Regions from separate parts of the Ferdinandcohnia sp. Marseille-Q9671 genome, predicted to be linked through region 4. Evidence: riboswitches for the same ligand, from Rfam matches in the RefSeq annotation. Region 4 holds a riboswitch; each other region holds the start of a gene.
What was found. Region 4 has a riboswitch for S-adenosylmethionine ahead of metK (methionine adenosyltransferase). Riboswitches for the same ligand answer to the same signal wherever they lie in the genome.
Positions count from the first base shown of each region.

Region 1: another riboswitch for S-adenosylmethionine. It lies ahead of mtnK (S-methyl-5-thioribose kinase); the one in region 4 lies ahead of metK (methionine adenosyltransferase).
Region 2: another riboswitch for S-adenosylmethionine. It lies ahead of ACWNMY_RS12150 (MetQ/NlpA family ABC transporter substrate-binding protein); the one in region 4 lies ahead of metK (methionine adenosyltransferase).
Region 3: another riboswitch for S-adenosylmethionine. It lies ahead of ACWNMY_RS14190 (YezD family protein); the one in region 4 lies ahead of metK (methionine adenosyltransferase).

Region 1 covers NZ_CDRJTA010000004.1:491,868-496,080, reverse strand. Annotated here, with positions in the region: gene ACWNMY_RS17665 (aminotransferase class I/II-fold pyridoxal phosphate-dependent enzyme) at 1-513, opposite strand, end outside; gene ACWNMY_RS17660 (carbon-nitrogen family hydrolase) at 751-1,539, shown strand; SAM riboswitch class I at 1,636-1,790, shown strand; gene mtnK (S-methyl-5-thioribose kinase) at 1,925-3,124, shown strand; gene mtnA (S-methyl-5-thioribose-1-phosphate isomerase) at 3,129-4,178, shown strand.
Region 2 covers NZ_CDRJTA010000002.1:95,338-99,550, forward strand. Annotated here, with positions in the region: gene ACWNMY_RS12145 (PPC domain-containing DNA-binding protein) at 51-554, opposite strand; SAM riboswitch class I at 704-815, shown strand; gene ACWNMY_RS12150 (MetQ/NlpA family ABC transporter substrate-binding protein) at 929-1,744, shown strand; gene ACWNMY_RS12155 (methionine ABC transporter ATP-binding protein) at 1,824-2,837, shown strand; gene ACWNMY_RS12160 (methionine ABC transporter permease) at 2,843-3,511, shown strand; gene ACWNMY_RS12165 (enoyl-CoA hydratase/isomerase family protein) at 3,806-4,213, shown strand, end outside.
Region 3 covers NZ_CDRJTA010000003.1:308,872-313,084, reverse strand. Annotated here, with positions in the region: gene ACWNMY_RS14200 (LLM class flavin-dependent oxidoreductase) at 1-1,038, opposite strand, end outside; gene ssuE (NADPH-dependent FMN reductase) at 1,079-1,624, opposite strand; gene ACWNMY_RS14190 (YezD family protein) at 1,829-2,014, opposite strand; SAM riboswitch class I at 2,148-2,248, opposite strand; gene ACWNMY_RS14185 (DUF5381 family protein) at 2,518-3,009, opposite strand; gene ACWNMY_RS14180 (hypothetical protein) at 2,999-3,799, opposite strand; gene ACWNMY_RS14175 (hypothetical protein) at 3,855-4,213, opposite strand, start outside.
Region 4 covers NZ_CDRJTA010000001.1:1,140,869-1,145,081, reverse strand. Annotated here, with positions in the region: gene ACWNMY_RS05830 (alpha/beta hydrolase family protein) at 1-639, shown strand, start outside; gene pckA (phosphoenolpyruvate carboxykinase (ATP)) at 859-2,448, opposite strand; SAM riboswitch class I at 2,726-2,890, shown strand; gene metK (methionine adenosyltransferase) at 3,161-4,213, shown strand, end outside.

The DNA of each region.
Region 1 (4,213 bases), on a different contig from region 4:
AACCTTTGCTTTTTCTAGTTGCTGTGAGTCTAATTGGGTATAGTCTGGTAGAAAATCATTCTCCTCTTTTAAAGGCATATACTCCATCTTCCCTTTTGCAAGTTCAACACCTGACCAGTAATCTGGATAACCTGGGTCAGGTACAAGCGCAACGTCTCCAGGATTTAAAAGACATTGCGGAATTTCCACCAAGCCTGCCTTACCACCAAAAAGGATGGCTACCTCTGTATTTGGATCAATTTCAACTCCATATTCACGAAGATAAAATTGAGAGACCGCTTCTTTCAAAAATGAATGGCCACGAAATGGAGAATATTTATGAAATTTTGGATTATCTGCTGCCTTTTTCAAAGCCTCTACGATATGAGAAGGTGTGGGTTGGTCAGGGTTTCCCTGTCCTAAATTTATGACATCATGTCCTTGTTCCACAACCTTGTTTACCTTCCCCACAAGAGAAGCGAAGAACTGTTTCGGTAAATTTTGTAATATATCAGAATGCTGAAAGTTTTTCAATTCCTACACCTCTTTAAAATTACTTGAATTTCTAGTCAAAAATCATATATTGTTAAAATCAAATTGTAAAGTATAACTTTTATGTAGAAGTCCCCCATATTACGTGGTAGGATGTATGCATTAAACCGTGTTCAAGTTAGTGGTGTTCAAACGCAAACACTTATTATGTCTTGTATTAAACTTAACATAATGCAAAAATACAGCCAATAAATTTTACATTTACTAGGAGGACTAACTATGAATCTTAAAATAGCTTGTATTCAGTATGATATTCAATTCGGAAAACCGCAAGAAAATTTTGACCTTGTAACCAAGGAAATCGACAAACTCATGAAGCAAGAGAATCCAGATATTATCCTTCTACCAGAGCTCTGGACGACAGGATATGATTTAACTAGGTTAGATGAAATCGCAGATGAAAATGGAGATGGAGCAAAAACTATTATTAAAAAATTGGCGCAACAACACTCCGTGAATATTATTGCTGGTTCTGTTGCCAAAAAGACAAAAAACGGTGTGACCAATACAATGTTTGTCTTTAATAGAGAAGGGGAATTGGTTAGTGAGTACAGCAAACTTCACCTGTTTCAGTTAATGGATGAGCATTTGTATTTACAGGCAGGAGATGCAAAAGGTGATTTCTCGATTGAAAATATTCCGGCTGCGGGAGTAATTTGTTATGACATTCGCTTCCCTGAATGGATTCGAGCTCATACAACAAATGGTGCTGAGGTTTTATTCGTGGTAGCAGAATGGCCACTACCGAGACTCGAACATTGGCGTGCCCTACTCCTTAGCCGGGCAATTGAAAATCAATGCTATGTCGTAGCTTGTAATCGTAGTGGAAGTGATCCAAATAATCAATTTGCAGGACATTCTATGATTATTGATCCTTGGGGGAATATTATTTCAGAAGCAGGAATTGAAGCAACTACATTAATTGGGGAAATTGAATTAAGTAAAGTGAAAGAAGTACGAAAACAAATCCCTATTTTCCAAGATCGCCGTCCTGACTATTATAAGTAAAAAACAAATTCACTAAATGTAAAAAACATATTGACAATTCATCACTTCAATTGTTATCATTCACTTCAGAATCATTAAAAAACTAAATCGATTGATCTCTTATCAAGAGTAGGCAGAGGGATTTGGCCCGATGAAGCCCAGCAACCGACCGTAATACCATCGCAAGGTGGGGCGCAATTTTGCGCCGGGGAAACCCATAAGGCACGGTGCTAATTCCAACAGGAAGTTTTTTACTTTCTGGCAGATAAGAGGTGCGAAGCCCTGACTTCAAGCCTCTTTCTTCACTAGAAAGAGGCTTTTCTGTTTATAGAAAAGCCTCCAAGACTGTTAAACTAGCAGTTTTATAAAACAAACATAACGAAAAATGACTTGGAGGTATGTAAAAATGGCAATATCACAACTAGAAGTTTATGAACCTTTAACCGAAAACACCGCGGTTGCCCTTGCAACCCGTCTACGTATATTTGAAGAAGGTAAAGCTCTAACATGTAAGGAAATCGGTGACGGAAACCTTAATCTCGTTTTCCATATCACTGACGAGTCAAGCCAAAAAGGAATCATTATCAAGCAAGCTTTACCATATGCAAAGGTTGTTGGCGAAAGCTGGCCTCTTTCACTCAAGCGTGCCACAATTGAAAGCAATGCATTATTAGCTGCAGCGGAACATGTACCAACACTTGTACCAAAGGTATTTTATACAGATGAAACACTTGCAATAACCGTAATGGAAGACCTATCCCATCTTCAAATTTCCAGAACTGGGCTTATTGAGGGCAGGAATTTCCCACTGTTATCACAGCATATCGGTACTTATATTGCCAAAACGCTTTTTTACACATCGGACTTCGGCTTAGAACCAGAAAAGAAGAAAGTACTTGTTCAGAAATATATTAATCCTGATTTGTGTAAAATTACAGAGGATCTCGTGTTTACTGATCCATTTTTTAATATTGACACGAATAGCTTCGAAGAGGAGCTTAGACCAGACGTTGAAAAAATCTGGGGAGATCAAATCTTAAAGCTTGAAGTGGCAAAGCTAAAGCAGAAATTCTTAACACAAGCAGATGCTCTTCTACATGGTGATTTACATACAGGTAGTATTTTTGCAAGTGATTCAGAAACAAAGGTAATTGATCCTGAATTTGCCTACTTTGGCCCACTTGGTTTTGATCTCGGTCAATTTATTGCAAACCTATTATTAAATGCGATTTCTAGAGATACCCAGGATCGTGAACCTCTGTATAAACATATTGAACATACATGGAATGTTTTTTCTGAAACATTCTCAGAGCTTTGGAAGAATGAGGCTGTAGAATTATATCGGGACGTTGAAGGCTATCTTGAATATGTCCTAAATCAAGCTTTTGAAGATGCAATTGGATTTGCAGGCTGCGAAGTTATTCGAAGAACCATTGGGCTTGCACATGTAGCTGATTTGGATGGAATTGAAAGCTTCGAACAACGAATTCAAGCAAAACAACACGCTCTACGTTTCGGTAAAAAATTAATTCACAATCGAAAATCGATTAAAGAACTTCGTACCCTACGAAATTATGTAGATCAAACATCAGCACCAAAGGAGTGACATCATGACTTATACAAAAACTGTTCCACAATCCGTTGTGTGGAAAGATACACATATAACTCTTTTAGATCAAACAAAGCTTCCATTGGAAACAAGTTTTATAGATCTTTTTACAATCGAGGATGTATGGGAAAGCATTTCCACTTTAAAAGTAAGAGGTGCGCCAGCAATTGGAATAACTGCTGCCTTCGGACTCGCCCTTTCGGCGAAGGGCTATGAAAGTAATTCTCTGAATGAATTTAAAGTACACCTATTAAAAGATAAAGAATATCTAGCAAGCTCTCGTCCCACTGCAGTAAATCTAAACTGGGCCTTACATCGATTGGTTTCGAGTATTGAAGACTCTAAAACAGTGAACGAAGCCAAAACCACCCTTATTCACGAGGCGATTCAAATTCAGGCTGAGGATGAAGAGGTATGTCGACAAATTGGTGAGAATGCCCTAACTCTTTTTAAAGATGGATGTAAGGTATTGACCATTTGTAACGCAGGTTCAATTGCAACTGCACGTTATGGTACTGCATTAGCACCCTTTCACCTTGCTGCTGAAAGAAACCTACAGGTAAAAGTGTATGCATCAGAAACAAGACCCGTTCTTCAAGGTGCGCGGTTAACAACGTGGGAACTACTCCAATCCGGTGTAGACGTTACCCTCATTACGGACAATATGGCTGCCCATACCATTGCTGAAAAAGGGATAGATGCGATTATCGTTGGCGCAGACCGAATCACTGCTAATGGAGATACTGCAAATAAAATCGGCACCTTCAATTTAGCTATTTTAGCAAAAACGTTTGGTATTCCATTTTATGTTGCAGCACCTCTTTCAACTTTTGATGTTTCACTAGAAAGTGGCAAAGAAATTCCAATAGAGGAACGACACGAGGATGAAGTTACCCATTTAAACGGAACTCGTATTGCGCCTGAGGGTGTACAAGTTTATAATCCAGCATTTGATGTGACCCCAAATGAATTCATTACTGCAATTATTACTGAAAAAGGAATCTTGCAGGGTGAACTTGGAATCGAGATTAAGAGATTGTTTGAAAAGTAGTCGTTTTTTACATCCAGTATGTGACATCATACTGG
Region 2 (4,213 bases), on a different contig from region 4:
TTTTATCTCGAAAAAAACAAGATATTATAGGAATATATTTATATGTTTACTTATAACTGAAAAGGTTTTGTTTCTCCTTTTCCTACAGGATAGAATTGGTTTGCGCCTGTTTCATCATCAAATCTACGGTAAAGGTCAACATCTACTATCTCAGACAAGATGAGGTCAACAGTGATGACCGGATTTTCCCCTTTGACCATATGTCCACCATATACCTTTCCTTCCTTATCACAAAATGTACCATGCAAATGTGTCTCGTAAATCCCATCTCGCATACATACAATCCCAGTACCATTTAGAAACTCGACGGGTCCTTCTATAGTAGTTAATTCTCCATATCCAGCACCAGCCTTGCTCTCGGGCTTTGGAACTAAATAGAAATATCCTGCTTTTCGAAAGCTGCCAAAACAAGTAACAATTGAAGCGTATGTTATGTCTGTCTTCTTACAAAGTTCCTCGATTCCGGTTAGTAAATCTGTACCTGGTAATAATCTAGCAGTTACCGTTTTGCCTGTATTTCCTACTGCGTAATTTGCTCTCACATTCCCATTCATTAGATCTTAATCTCCTTTTTTTGTGCTCGTACTATTATTCTAATAAAATAATAGTGTAACAATTAAAATGTTTCAAAAATTATTGACAATCATAACATTATCCTGTAAATTTAAAAACTATAAAGTTAAAAAACTTCATATTTGAAATTCTCTTATCAAGAGTAGCGGAGGGACTGGCCCGATGAAGCTCGGCAACCGTTCATGTATCGACATGAAAAGGTGCTAATTCCAGCAAAACATTTGTGTTTTGAAAGATAAGGGGGGACGAACATTTTCGTATGCTCACATGCCTCTCTTTCTTTTGAAAGAGGGGCTTTTTGTTTATCTGATAAGAATTTCAAATCAACTTACAAACAAACTAGGGGGAAAACAAAATGAAAAAAATTGCAATCTTTTTATCATTGTTACTATTGGTTGGTGTATTAGCAGCGTGTGGGGGAGAAGAGGCTTCAAGTGAATTAGATAGCAAGAAACTACTTATTGGAGTTACTGCTGGACCACATGAAGAAATCGTGGAGAAGGTAGCAGAAGTTGCTGCAAAGGATGGCCTAGAGCTTGAATTAAAGGTGTTCTCTGATTATGTAATGCCTAACACTGCGTTAGATGAAGGAAATTTAGATGTAAATAGCTATCAGCATTTACCATTCTTAGAAAAATTCAATGCGGATCACGGTACTAAATTAGTTACAGTTGGAAAAACAATATTAAATCCAATGGGTGTGTACTCAGATAAATACGAAAGCCTAGAAGACCTACCAAAAGGTGCAAAGGTTGGACTTCCAAATGACCCAACAAATGGATCAAGAGCATTATTCGTTTTTGAAAGTGCTGGATTAATCAAAGTTAAAGAAGATGTAAAGGAAAATGCAACGATTTATGATTTGGAAGAGAATCCAAAAGAAATCGAATTTATTGAGTTAGATGCTGCGCAAATTCCGAAACAATTAGGTGAATTAGACGCTGCCGCCATCAACACGAACTTTGCACTTGGCGCGGGATTAAATCCAAAAGAGGATTCAATTGCATTAGAAACAACGGATTCACCTTATGTAAACTATCTAGTCGTACGTGAAGAAAATAAGGATGATAAGGTACTAGAAAAATTAAGAAAAGCGTACCAATCAGATGAGGTTAAGAAATTTATCGAGGAGCAATACAAGGGATCAGTTATCCCTAGCTGGGATGAATAATAGGATTTGATAAGAAAATTTCTAAACCATATGGCGCAATGCTATATGGTTTAGAGCTTATAGGAGAGGAAGTGACACCATGATTGTATTAGAAAACATATCAAAGGAATTTGTATCGAAAAAAGGGAAAGTTGAAGCCGTGAAAAATGTGAGCATTCATGTAGAGAAGGGCGGCATACATGGTGTAATTGGATATAGTGGAGCCGGAAAAAGTACGCTAATTCGTTGTGTGAATTTACTTGAAAGACCTACTAGTGGAAAAGTGTATATAAACGGTAAGGAAACGACTTCTTTTTCAAAAGAAAATCTTCGTGAAACTAGAAAAAAAATCGGGATGATCTTCCAAGGATTTAATCTGCTTAAAACAGCAACCGTGTATGACAACATTGCAATTCCACTGAAATTGCAGGATGTGCCGAAAGAAGAGGTGGCTAAGCGAGTTGAGAAATACCTCGAGATTGTTGGATTATCAGATAAAGCAAATTCCTTTCCGAGTCAATTATCAGGCGGACAGAAACAGCGGGTTGCCATTGCAAGAGCTCTATCACAGGAGCCTGAAGTGTTGTTAAGTGATGAAGCAACAAGTGCTCTAGATCCTGAGACAACAGACTCCATATTGGAATTACTTTTAAAAATCAATAAAGAACTTGGAATTACAATATTATTGATTACTCATGAAATGCATGTGATTCAAAAAATATGTGACTATGTATATGTGATGGAGAATGGCAAAGTTGTTGAACAAAATACAGCAATTGAGTTATTCACAAACCCAAAACATGAAACATCAAAGAAGTTTTTAAATACAATCGCACAACGAAAACTTTCCGATTCTCTTATTAAACAGTTAAAGGTGTCTGGGGCAGTTACACGACTCACATTTGTAGGAGAGTCCACTGGTCAGCCGCTATTAGCAACAGTGAGTAAGAAGTTTGCTATTAAACCAAACATTTTAACAGCAAATATTATTGAACTGAAAAATGGTATTGTTGGAAATTTAGTTGTTCATTTAATGGGAGAACAAAGTGAGATCGACTCTTCACTTCAATTTTTAAAGGAAAATGGAGTCGGGATTGAGAATCTGGAGGGATAAAAGACATGAATCGATTTGCAGAATTTACAGAATGGTTACCCGTTATTGGAAAGTCAGTAGTGGAAACCTTCCAGATGGTAGGAATCTCCTTATTATTTTCAGTACTTATTGGAATCCCACTCGGAATTTTCCTCGTATTAACTCGACCAGGACAATCATTGGAAAATAAATGGGTCTATGAAGCTCTTAATTTAGTGATAAATATTATCCGATCTGTACCATTTATTATTCTATTATTTTTCATTCTTCCATTTACAAAACTAATTGTTGGGACAACGATTGGGGTAAAAGGGGTTATCGTTCCGTTAGTAATTTATACGGCCCCTTATATTTCGAGATTAATGGAATCCGCTTTACTCGAGGTTGATGCAGGTGTAGTCGAAGCCTATCAAGCAATGGGAATTAAAACCAGAAAAATTATTTGGAATGTCATGCTAAGAGAAGCAAGGCCGTCTATTATACTAGGGCTAACAATTGCAACAGTCAGTTTAATAGGAGCAACTGCAATGGCTGGACTTGTAGGGGCTGGAGGACTTGGGGACCTTGCATATCGCTTTGGTCACCTCCGTTACGAAGTGGATGTCATGTATGCCACTGTATTTATCCTAATTGTCCTTGTTCAGTCTATCCAGACAATTGGTAATAAACTTGCAGCAAACTTGAAGAAGGATTAGAGAGGGTGTTCAAAAGGTCCGGTGAAAATGGCACATCAGTATAGGATCTTCGACTAAATACCGACACGTCCTGTGTCGAACGTCGAAGTCACCACATCCTGCGGAAGCTCGTTGGCTTGCCTTTCCGCTCCTCACGTATTAATTGCATACGCTCCGGTACGCGGGAGCTTCGCCGCCTCAAACTTTCGACGCACAGGATGTGCTAGTGTCGACATTGCCACAGGACGTGGCGTTCTTGTCAACGCGGTCCTTTTCATCCTCCTTTTTGAATACGTATTTAAGGGGTGAGGTTTTATGTCAAATGAATTATATATTGAACAGAATGGCGCCATAGCAACTTTGGTGATTAATCGACCTGAAAAGCGCAACGCTTTTACACTTGCCATGTTTGAAAGGTTAACCACGCTATTAGAGGAAGTCGAAAATGATTCTAGCGTTAAGGTCCTACTTGTTAGAGGTGTCGATGAGACTTCTTTTGCATCTGGTGCAGATATAAGTGAATTTATGGATAATCGTTTTTCGGTTGAGAAAGCAAAGCATTACAATGATAAGGCGCTTGAAGGAATTGATAAACTTACACGTTTTAAAAAGCCAACCATTGCAGTTGTTCGCTCGTTTGCAATTGGCGGTGGACTTGAATTAGCGAACGCTTGTGACTTTCGGTTTGCATCAGACGACAGCCGATTTGGTATCACAGCCTCT
Region 3 (4,213 bases), on a different contig from region 4:
CGTAAAGTTCTCAACTGTAGATTGAATCGCATCATTCTTTACATATTTAAGATTTTCATTCGGTCCATATTCCGAAAAGTCAATTCCAGTCCAGCCACCGAGAAGTGCCAATGCCCCTTCATAGCTAATATGTTTTTGGTACTCATTGTACTTTTCATACGCTTCCTCTTCTGTCCGACCAACGATTGGAGTAATGCAAGCCAGTATTTTTATCTCTTCTTGTGCTCTTCCAGACTTACGTGCTTCTTCACGTAGTTTTGTGACAGATCGCTTAGCCGCATTCTTTGTCGGTGCACCGATAAAGATTAATTCAGCATGTTTGCCTGCAAAAGTACGCCCCTTCGTAGACGTTCCTGCTTGATAGAGTACTGGTGTTCTTTGTGGGGAAGGCTCGCAAAGATGGGCCCCTGGTACCTTATAATACTTCCCTTCATGCTTGATATCATGGACTTTGCTTGGGTCTGCGAAAATTCGATTCTCTTTGTCTAATAAAACAGCATCATCCTCCCAGCTGCCCTCCCACAATTTATAGCAAACTTGTAAATATTCCTCGGCAATGTCATAGCGTTCATCATGCTTAATTTGGTCTTCTAAACCCATGTTAACGGCAGCGCTTTTTAAGTAGGAAGTGACAATATTCCAGCCTACACGCCCCTTTGTGATATGATCTAGCGTAGACATCCGACGGGCAAATGTATACGGATGCTCATGGGTGACAGATGCTGTGACCCCAAAACCTAAGTGCTTTGTCACCGCCGACATTAAGGGCACAATTAGGGACGGGTCATTTACAGGTGTTTGAGTTCCTTGACGAATAGCAGCATCTCTAGAGCCTTGATACACATCATAAGGACCTAATACATCTGCTAGAAAAATAGCATCAAACCTGCCCGCTTCCAGAATCTTAGCTAGCTCTATCCAGTACTCGCTGTCTTTATAACGATGAGATTGGTCCTCTGGATGTGTCCATAACCCCGGTGATTGGTGACCTACACAGTTCATATCAAACGCATTTAAATACAATCTTTTCTTTGTCATTTCATTAGCTCCTTTTCAATTCATGTAAGTATCTTTGATTTTATAAAACAAGATTTCTTTTCTGATTTACTGTTTCACTAAAGTAATAAAGCTCTTTTTTCAATCTATCCAAAACATTCACATCAATGATTGGATTATCTATTTGCTTTTTATCGATTTGGCAATCTAAGAAGTAAACCCCTTGTAAGCTTTGCCCTTTCAATGCAGCGAGTAAAGGTTTTAAGCTGAACTCAATTGCAAGTAAGTGGGCAGGACTACCGCCTGTCATGATGGGTAACACCGTTTTTCCCGCTAATACATCTTGAGGCAGTAAATCTATTAGAGCCTTTAGCACTCCTGTATAGGCTGCCTTATATACAGGCGACCCTATAATCACACCATCTGCCCCTTGAATTAGTAAGGTGAGTTCCTTAAGGGAGGGACTGTCAAACTTTAGATTAAAGATATCTTCATAAGGAATATCTCTAACAGAAACATGTGTAACTGCAAATCCCTCACGCTTTAGTTTGTTCCCAACATACTGAAGTACCAAATCTGTTCTAGAACTTTCCGATGGGCTTCCTGACAAAATCACGATTTCACTCATAATGTTCATCCTCTCTTCTATGATTTATATCTAAAAATACCTTTCTTGATTGACATCGGGCCTATCCTCCTGTTGGCCGTTTGTTTATCACGGTACTCCCCCTTCCATATGGCACAAGTCCAACAAAAAAAGGCATCTTTATCCAGAGCGTTAGAATGACGCTTTGGTAATAAAGATGCCTTTAGTGGTCTAATCGGCAAGTATTTACGTTTTTTTGGTTGTTGATTGAATATTGCTTGATGTGGGTTTATGCAAGGAAAACCGTCTCTTTTCCGTCGCATCGATTTGAGTGATTTCGCCATTGTGAACGGTAATCACAATAGATCCAAACTCTAATTTCTCCAAGGTTGATAGAATATGTGTCACCTTTGATTCCTCAAGTTTTGCCATAAAACCCCTCCCTGCTAGTGGTATGCATCAGACAATCCTCTGGTTGACCAGTATGGAAGTCTGTTCATTTTGACCAAAATAAAAGCCCTCTTCAACTAAGAAGAGGGCATACGTACATCGGTTTCGTACACTCTTCTTATCTTTCAAGCCTAACGCTTGCTGGAATTGGCACAGTACAATATGTCTGTTGCCGAGGCTTCAACGGGCCAGTCCCTCCACCTCTCTGGATAAGAAAAAATATATGTAATTTTTTGACTACTTAATTTATTGATTGATACTAAATTACACGGAATTTCACCATCTGTCAATCACTTTCTTTTTAAAACTATCCAAAGAATACAACTTTAGTTATTTAGTCACAGGCTGGGTCAGAGGGACAGGCTCTTTGTCCCAGTTACCACTCTGGGTCACGGGGACAGGCTCTTTGTCCCAGATTTCATTTAACCTTAGTTATGATGTTTTGTAAAAAAATGGTGGGTCATGGTACCTGTCCCCTTGACCCATTATTTTTTTCGTTTTGCCCAGTTGTTTTTTAGTTCAGGGTTTGCGTCGGGTAGGACATATGTTTCAATGACATGGTTTACGGGTTGTTCGGATACTAGGTTGTATGTGGAAAGCTTGACCTTCTTATTATTTATGGTCTGAACCATAATATATTTCAAAGAGGCTCCACCCCAATAGATATCTTTAATTTCCCGAATGGGTATTGCTTGTTTACGCCCTTTCAACTGACCATTTTCAATTGTAAATAATGCCTTTCCGTTCATCACGACAGAAAGAATCTTTAAAAATATACTTCCAAAGAAAAACGTCCCAATAATACCAATGACAATTCCAAAGAATCCCCTTAATATACTCGTACTAGGTACAATGTAAAAGAGAATGAAAAGTCCCGCAACGGTCATTAACCCGCTTAAAAAGACCATACAGCCTGCCCAAAGTGGCAGAAAGACCACTTCAACTTTATCATTTGATATTTTAATATTATTTTCCATGCGTAAGCTCCTCCTTTTTCTCCTTAAAAGCAGATATGTTACTTTCTAAGAGGAGATTCACGATATCCACACTGCATGGTTGAGCTTTGAAAAGGTCATCCTTCTTTTCAATAATCCAATTATTCTCTGCATGGTTTGTAAACATCACAATATTTGTTGCGTGTGGCTCTTTATTTTCGTTAAACTCAAGAAACAGCAATGTATTTAGTAAACCATTTGTCTGCTCTAGTATGTTATTAAACTGTTGCTTTGCTCCAACATGCTGCGGTCTTTCAAATTTACTTTTATTATCATTTAACGCTACCAGTAATTCTTCAAGCTCATTTTGTGTCAGCTGCAATGTACTTGCCTCATTCTCAAAGACATCTCCAATTCGATAATACTCAGATATCTTCCTACTAACATCCTCCAGGGACACAAACGTGAATTCATGTACCATTTCATCGAACAACAGAGCGTGTTGAATAATCCCCTTCTCACCAAAGTGAAAGGATAATTGTTCCTCTCCTTTTCCACCTTCAGCGTGACGTGAGGCTTTAATGGATTGTTGCGAATAGTTAAGTGTCGAAATGATACTTGCTAAATCATCTGTTAACGTAAATTTATGATTTTCATAATGTACTAGATTTTTAGCGAGTAGGGAACGACATGTGATTTGAAACAGTAGGTCCATCTTGTCGTCCTCGAGTTCACCAAAATACACCTGCTTAAGTGCATTTCCTTGTTCAAAATATCCTTCACTATAAAAACAATAGATTAGTTCTTCAATTGAAAGCGAAATTCGTTCCATTTTTTCCTCCTATTTTTCACTAAAAATCATTTGTTAAATGTGTATTCACCTACCTTTATCCGCCAAAGGAGAATGCACCGAAGAATTTTTTAGAGCCTTCTACTAGACCACCAGCAAAGTTCTTCACATCATTAAATGTTTCCTTCACATTCTCAACACCCGAACGAACACCTTCTGTGACGGAATGAATTTGGTCTTTAAAATTTACAGCTACATCCTTTGCCCAACCAGATGTTTTTCCAGCGATGACATCTCCTGCCCAGCTACCAATGAAGCCCCCAATACTTGCCCCTACCACGGTTCCTACCGGGCCGCCAATAAGAGTTCCAATCGCACCACCAACAACAGCTCCTCCCACAGATGTAGTGGTAACCACACCTGTTTTCCATACGGCTTCACCAACAACCTTAGCAT
Region 4 (4,213 bases):
TTGCGCGGGGGAATAAAAAATGTTGGTAAGGTAAGGATTGGAAGAATCGTCCAATTTGCCTCTGAGGGATTTGTTGTGATGGCACCCTTCTATCGCGGAAATCAAGGGGGAGAAGGCAATGAGGATTTTGCAGGTCAGGATAGGTATGATGCATTTTCAGCTGTAAAAGTTCTTGAAGAGCACGAAAAAGTAAATTCGAGGCGAATTCATGTTTTTGGCTTTTCTCGTGGCGGAGTTATGGCATTATTAACTGCCATTCATCAACCTCAAGTTTGTTCGGTTGTATCGTGGGGAGGGGTAAGTGATTTAAGCTTAACCTACGTAGAAAGAAATGACCTACGACGAATGCTGAAACGAGTTATCGGAGGAACGCCTACGAAATATCCTGAACGATATAGGTGGAGAACTCCTTTATATCAACTTGAAGATCTCAAGGCACCCTTACTTATTATTCATGGAGAGAAGGATAAAAATGTATCGGTTGAGCATTCCTATCGCCTTGAAAAAAGGGTAAAGGAATTGGGGAAAGAAGTAGAGAGTTGGTATTTTCCAAATTTCACACATTATTTTCCACCGAGTGAAAATCGAGATACTGTAAGACGACTGACGGAATGGATGAAGGCAAGGGAGCAAAAATAAAGGATTTGAGTGGATCTCATGTATTAATTCCTACGACTTATAAGCCTTTAAAAAGAGTTTATCTCTTGGACTTAGGGTAGGCGTAGGCGTTTCACATTCAGTTCCAGCGACTAGCCCTCAGTGGTCATGACCACTAAAAAAATAGAAGGCAAAGAGAGCCTTCTATTTCTTATCGTCTATGCTTGTCGGGGCTGAACTAGGTGCTTGCACATTGTTTATTTAAACCCTTGGTCCCCCTAGTAGTTCAATATCCTTTGAAACCTCAGAGAACTTTTTAAAGTTTTCTTTGAACTTAAGGGCCAATTCCTTCGCTTTTACATAATAAGCACTTTGATCAGCCCACGTTTTGGAAGGTTGTAAAACATCGTCTGGAACACCTGGTATATGAATCGGAATCTCTAAACCGAATATATCATTTTTAACGGTTTCAGCATTATTTAACTCACCCTCTAAAGCAGCCTGAACCATCGCACGAGTGTAAGATAGTTTCATACGGCTTCCTACTCCATATTCTCCACCTGTCCAACCTGTATTTACTAAAAAGACTTTTACATTATGCTCATCTATCATTCTACCAAGCATTTCTGCATATACTGTTGCAGGTAATGGAAGGAACGGGGACCCAAAGCATGTTGAGAAAGTAGCTTGTGGAGACGTAATTCCACGCTCAGTACCAGCTAACTTACTTGTGTATCCACTTAAGAAATGATACATGGCTTGTTCCTTTGTTAATTTACTAATAGGAGGCAGTACCCCGAATGCATCTGCTGTTAGGAAGACGATTGTAGTAGGGTGCCCTGCTATACTTGGTACAATAATATTATCGATGTTTTCAATTTGGTATGCTGCTCTTGTGTTTTCTGTTAGGGAGCCATTATCATAATCTGCTATTCTGGTTTCTTCATCAACTGCTACATTTTCTAGAACAGAGCCAAATCTGATTGCATCGAATATTTGCGGTTCTTTCTCACGCGATAAATTAATACATTTCGCATAACATCCACCTTCAATATTAAACACCCCAGAACTAGACCAGCCATGCTCATCATCTCCAATCAGACGACGTTTTGGATCTGCTGAAAGCGTTGTCTTTCCGGTTCCAGACAAACCAAAGAATAACGCTACATCTCCTTCTGAACCTACATTGGAGGAACAATGCATAGAGAGGATATTTCTTTCTGGCAATACATAGTTCATAACAGAGAAGATAGATTTTTTAATTTCTCCCGCATATTCAGTTCCGCCGATTAAGATAGTACGTTTCTCAAAAGAGATAATGATAAAGGTTTCAGAGTGCGTGCCATCAACTTCTGGAACCGCTTTAAAATTTGGTGCACTTATGACTGTGAATTCTGGTTTATGAGTGTTTAGCTCATCTTCTGTTGGTCGAATAAACAATTGTTGTGAAAAAAGATTATGCCATGCGAATTCGTTAATGACTTGAATCGGCATACGAACCTTTTTGTCAGCCCCTGCAAATCCATTGAACACAAAGAATTCTTCTTTTTCTTTTAAATAAGTAAGTACTTTTTTATATAGATTATCAAATACTGTTTCTGAGATTGGCTGATTTACTTTGCCCCAATCGATTTTTTCCTTAGTAGACGCTTCTTCTACAATATATTTATCTTCTGGTGATCTTCCTGTGTATTTTCCCGTTGTTGCACGTACAGCACCAGTCGAAGTAAGAATACCCTCTTGTCTAGCAAGTACTTTTTCAACTAAAATAGGAACAGATAGGTTATGAAGTGCATTTTTTCCATTGACTAATTCCAAAAGCAGCTCATTTGAAACTTCAACTGAATTCATGAAAAACCATCCTTTTTCTATTTTTATACGAAAGAAAGAAACTCGATTTTACAATTAGTATAACACATTAGTAAAAATAGTCTATACTATTTAACGTATTTTACGTAACTTATCTACAAAAAGTGCGTACAGATTGTAAAATAGTCATTGTTGCATAGACCTTTTTGCAGTGCGAATTTTTTGATGAAAAAATATGACACGTTTCTACATATATTTTTATTAAATTTATTGACATGAAAAGGATGTCTGCGATATGATTGGTCATTGAACGGATACTCTCTTATCCCGAGCTGGCGGAGGGACAGGCCCAATGAAACCCGGCAACCATCACTTTTTTTTACATATCAAACGATTTTATGCGAACCCTATTACATATAGGTAAAAATCTGTTAAAAGTGATAAGGTGCTAACCTGAGCAAGGCATGACCTTGATCGATAAGAGTGAAAGGCGAAATGAACAATATACCTTTCCTCAAAGTGGGAAAGGTTTTTTATTTCTTTTTTTGAAACGATCTTGTGGTTTCAAGATGTTACTAACACAAGCACTTTGATGTGCTCATCACGATAAATTAGCAGCGAAGTTCCTATTATAGGCTTGTTAAGATAGGATAGAAAATTGTGTAGGTAACAATACTAAGGGAATGAGTACCGTATCAAAAAGAATGTCAGAGTCGAACTTTTCGAATTCTGAATGTTAAAGGAGGAAACATTTGTGACAAATAGACGTCGTTTATTTACTTCCGAGTCTGTTACAGAGGGCCATCCAGATAAAATCTGTGACCAAATATCAGATTCTATTTTAGATGCCATTTTAGCAAGTGATGCAAATGCACGTGTAGCGTGTGAAACTTCTGTTACAACAGGGCTTGTACTTGTTGCAGGTGAAATTACAACTTCTACATATGTAGATATCCCAAAAATTGTTCGTGAAACGGTGCGCGAGATTGGTTATACCCGTGCGAAATATGGCTTTGATGCTGAAACTTGTGCTGTGTTAACTTCTATCGATGAGCAATCACCTGATATTGCTATGGGGGTAGACCAAGCCTTAGAAGCTCGTGAAGGTCAAATGACAGATGAGCAAATTGATGCAATTGGTGCAGGAGATCAAGGCTTAATGTTTGGTTTTGCTTGTAATGAAACGAAGGAATTAATGCCTCTTCCCATTTCATTAGCTCATAAGCTAGCACGAAGATTAACGGAAGTTCGTAAAGATGAAATTCTTCCATATCTACGTCCGGACGGGAAAACTCAGGTTACTGTAGAATACGATGAGAATGACAAACCTGTGCGCATTGATACAATTGTTATTTCTACTCAGCACCATCCTGAAATCTCTTTAGAACAAATTCAACGTAATCTTAAGGAACACGTTATCAATCCTGTTGTTCCTAATGATCTTATTGATGAGAATACAAAGTACTTTATTAACCCAACAGGACGTTTTGTAATCGGAGGTCCTCAAGGGGATGCTGGGTTAACAGGGCGTAAAATTATCGTTGATACGTACGGAGGTTATGCACGTCATGGTGGTGGTGCATTCTCTGGAAAGGATCCTACAAAAGTAGACCGTTCTGCTGCATATGCTGCACGTTACGTAGCGAAGAATATTGTTGCGGCTGGATTAGCAGAAAAATGTGAAGTTCAGCTTGCTTATGCTATCGGTGTTGCTCAACCTGTATCCATCTCTGTAGATACATTTGGAACTGGAACAGTTTCAGAAGATGTACTAGTTGACTTAGTTCGCACTAATTTTGACTTGCGT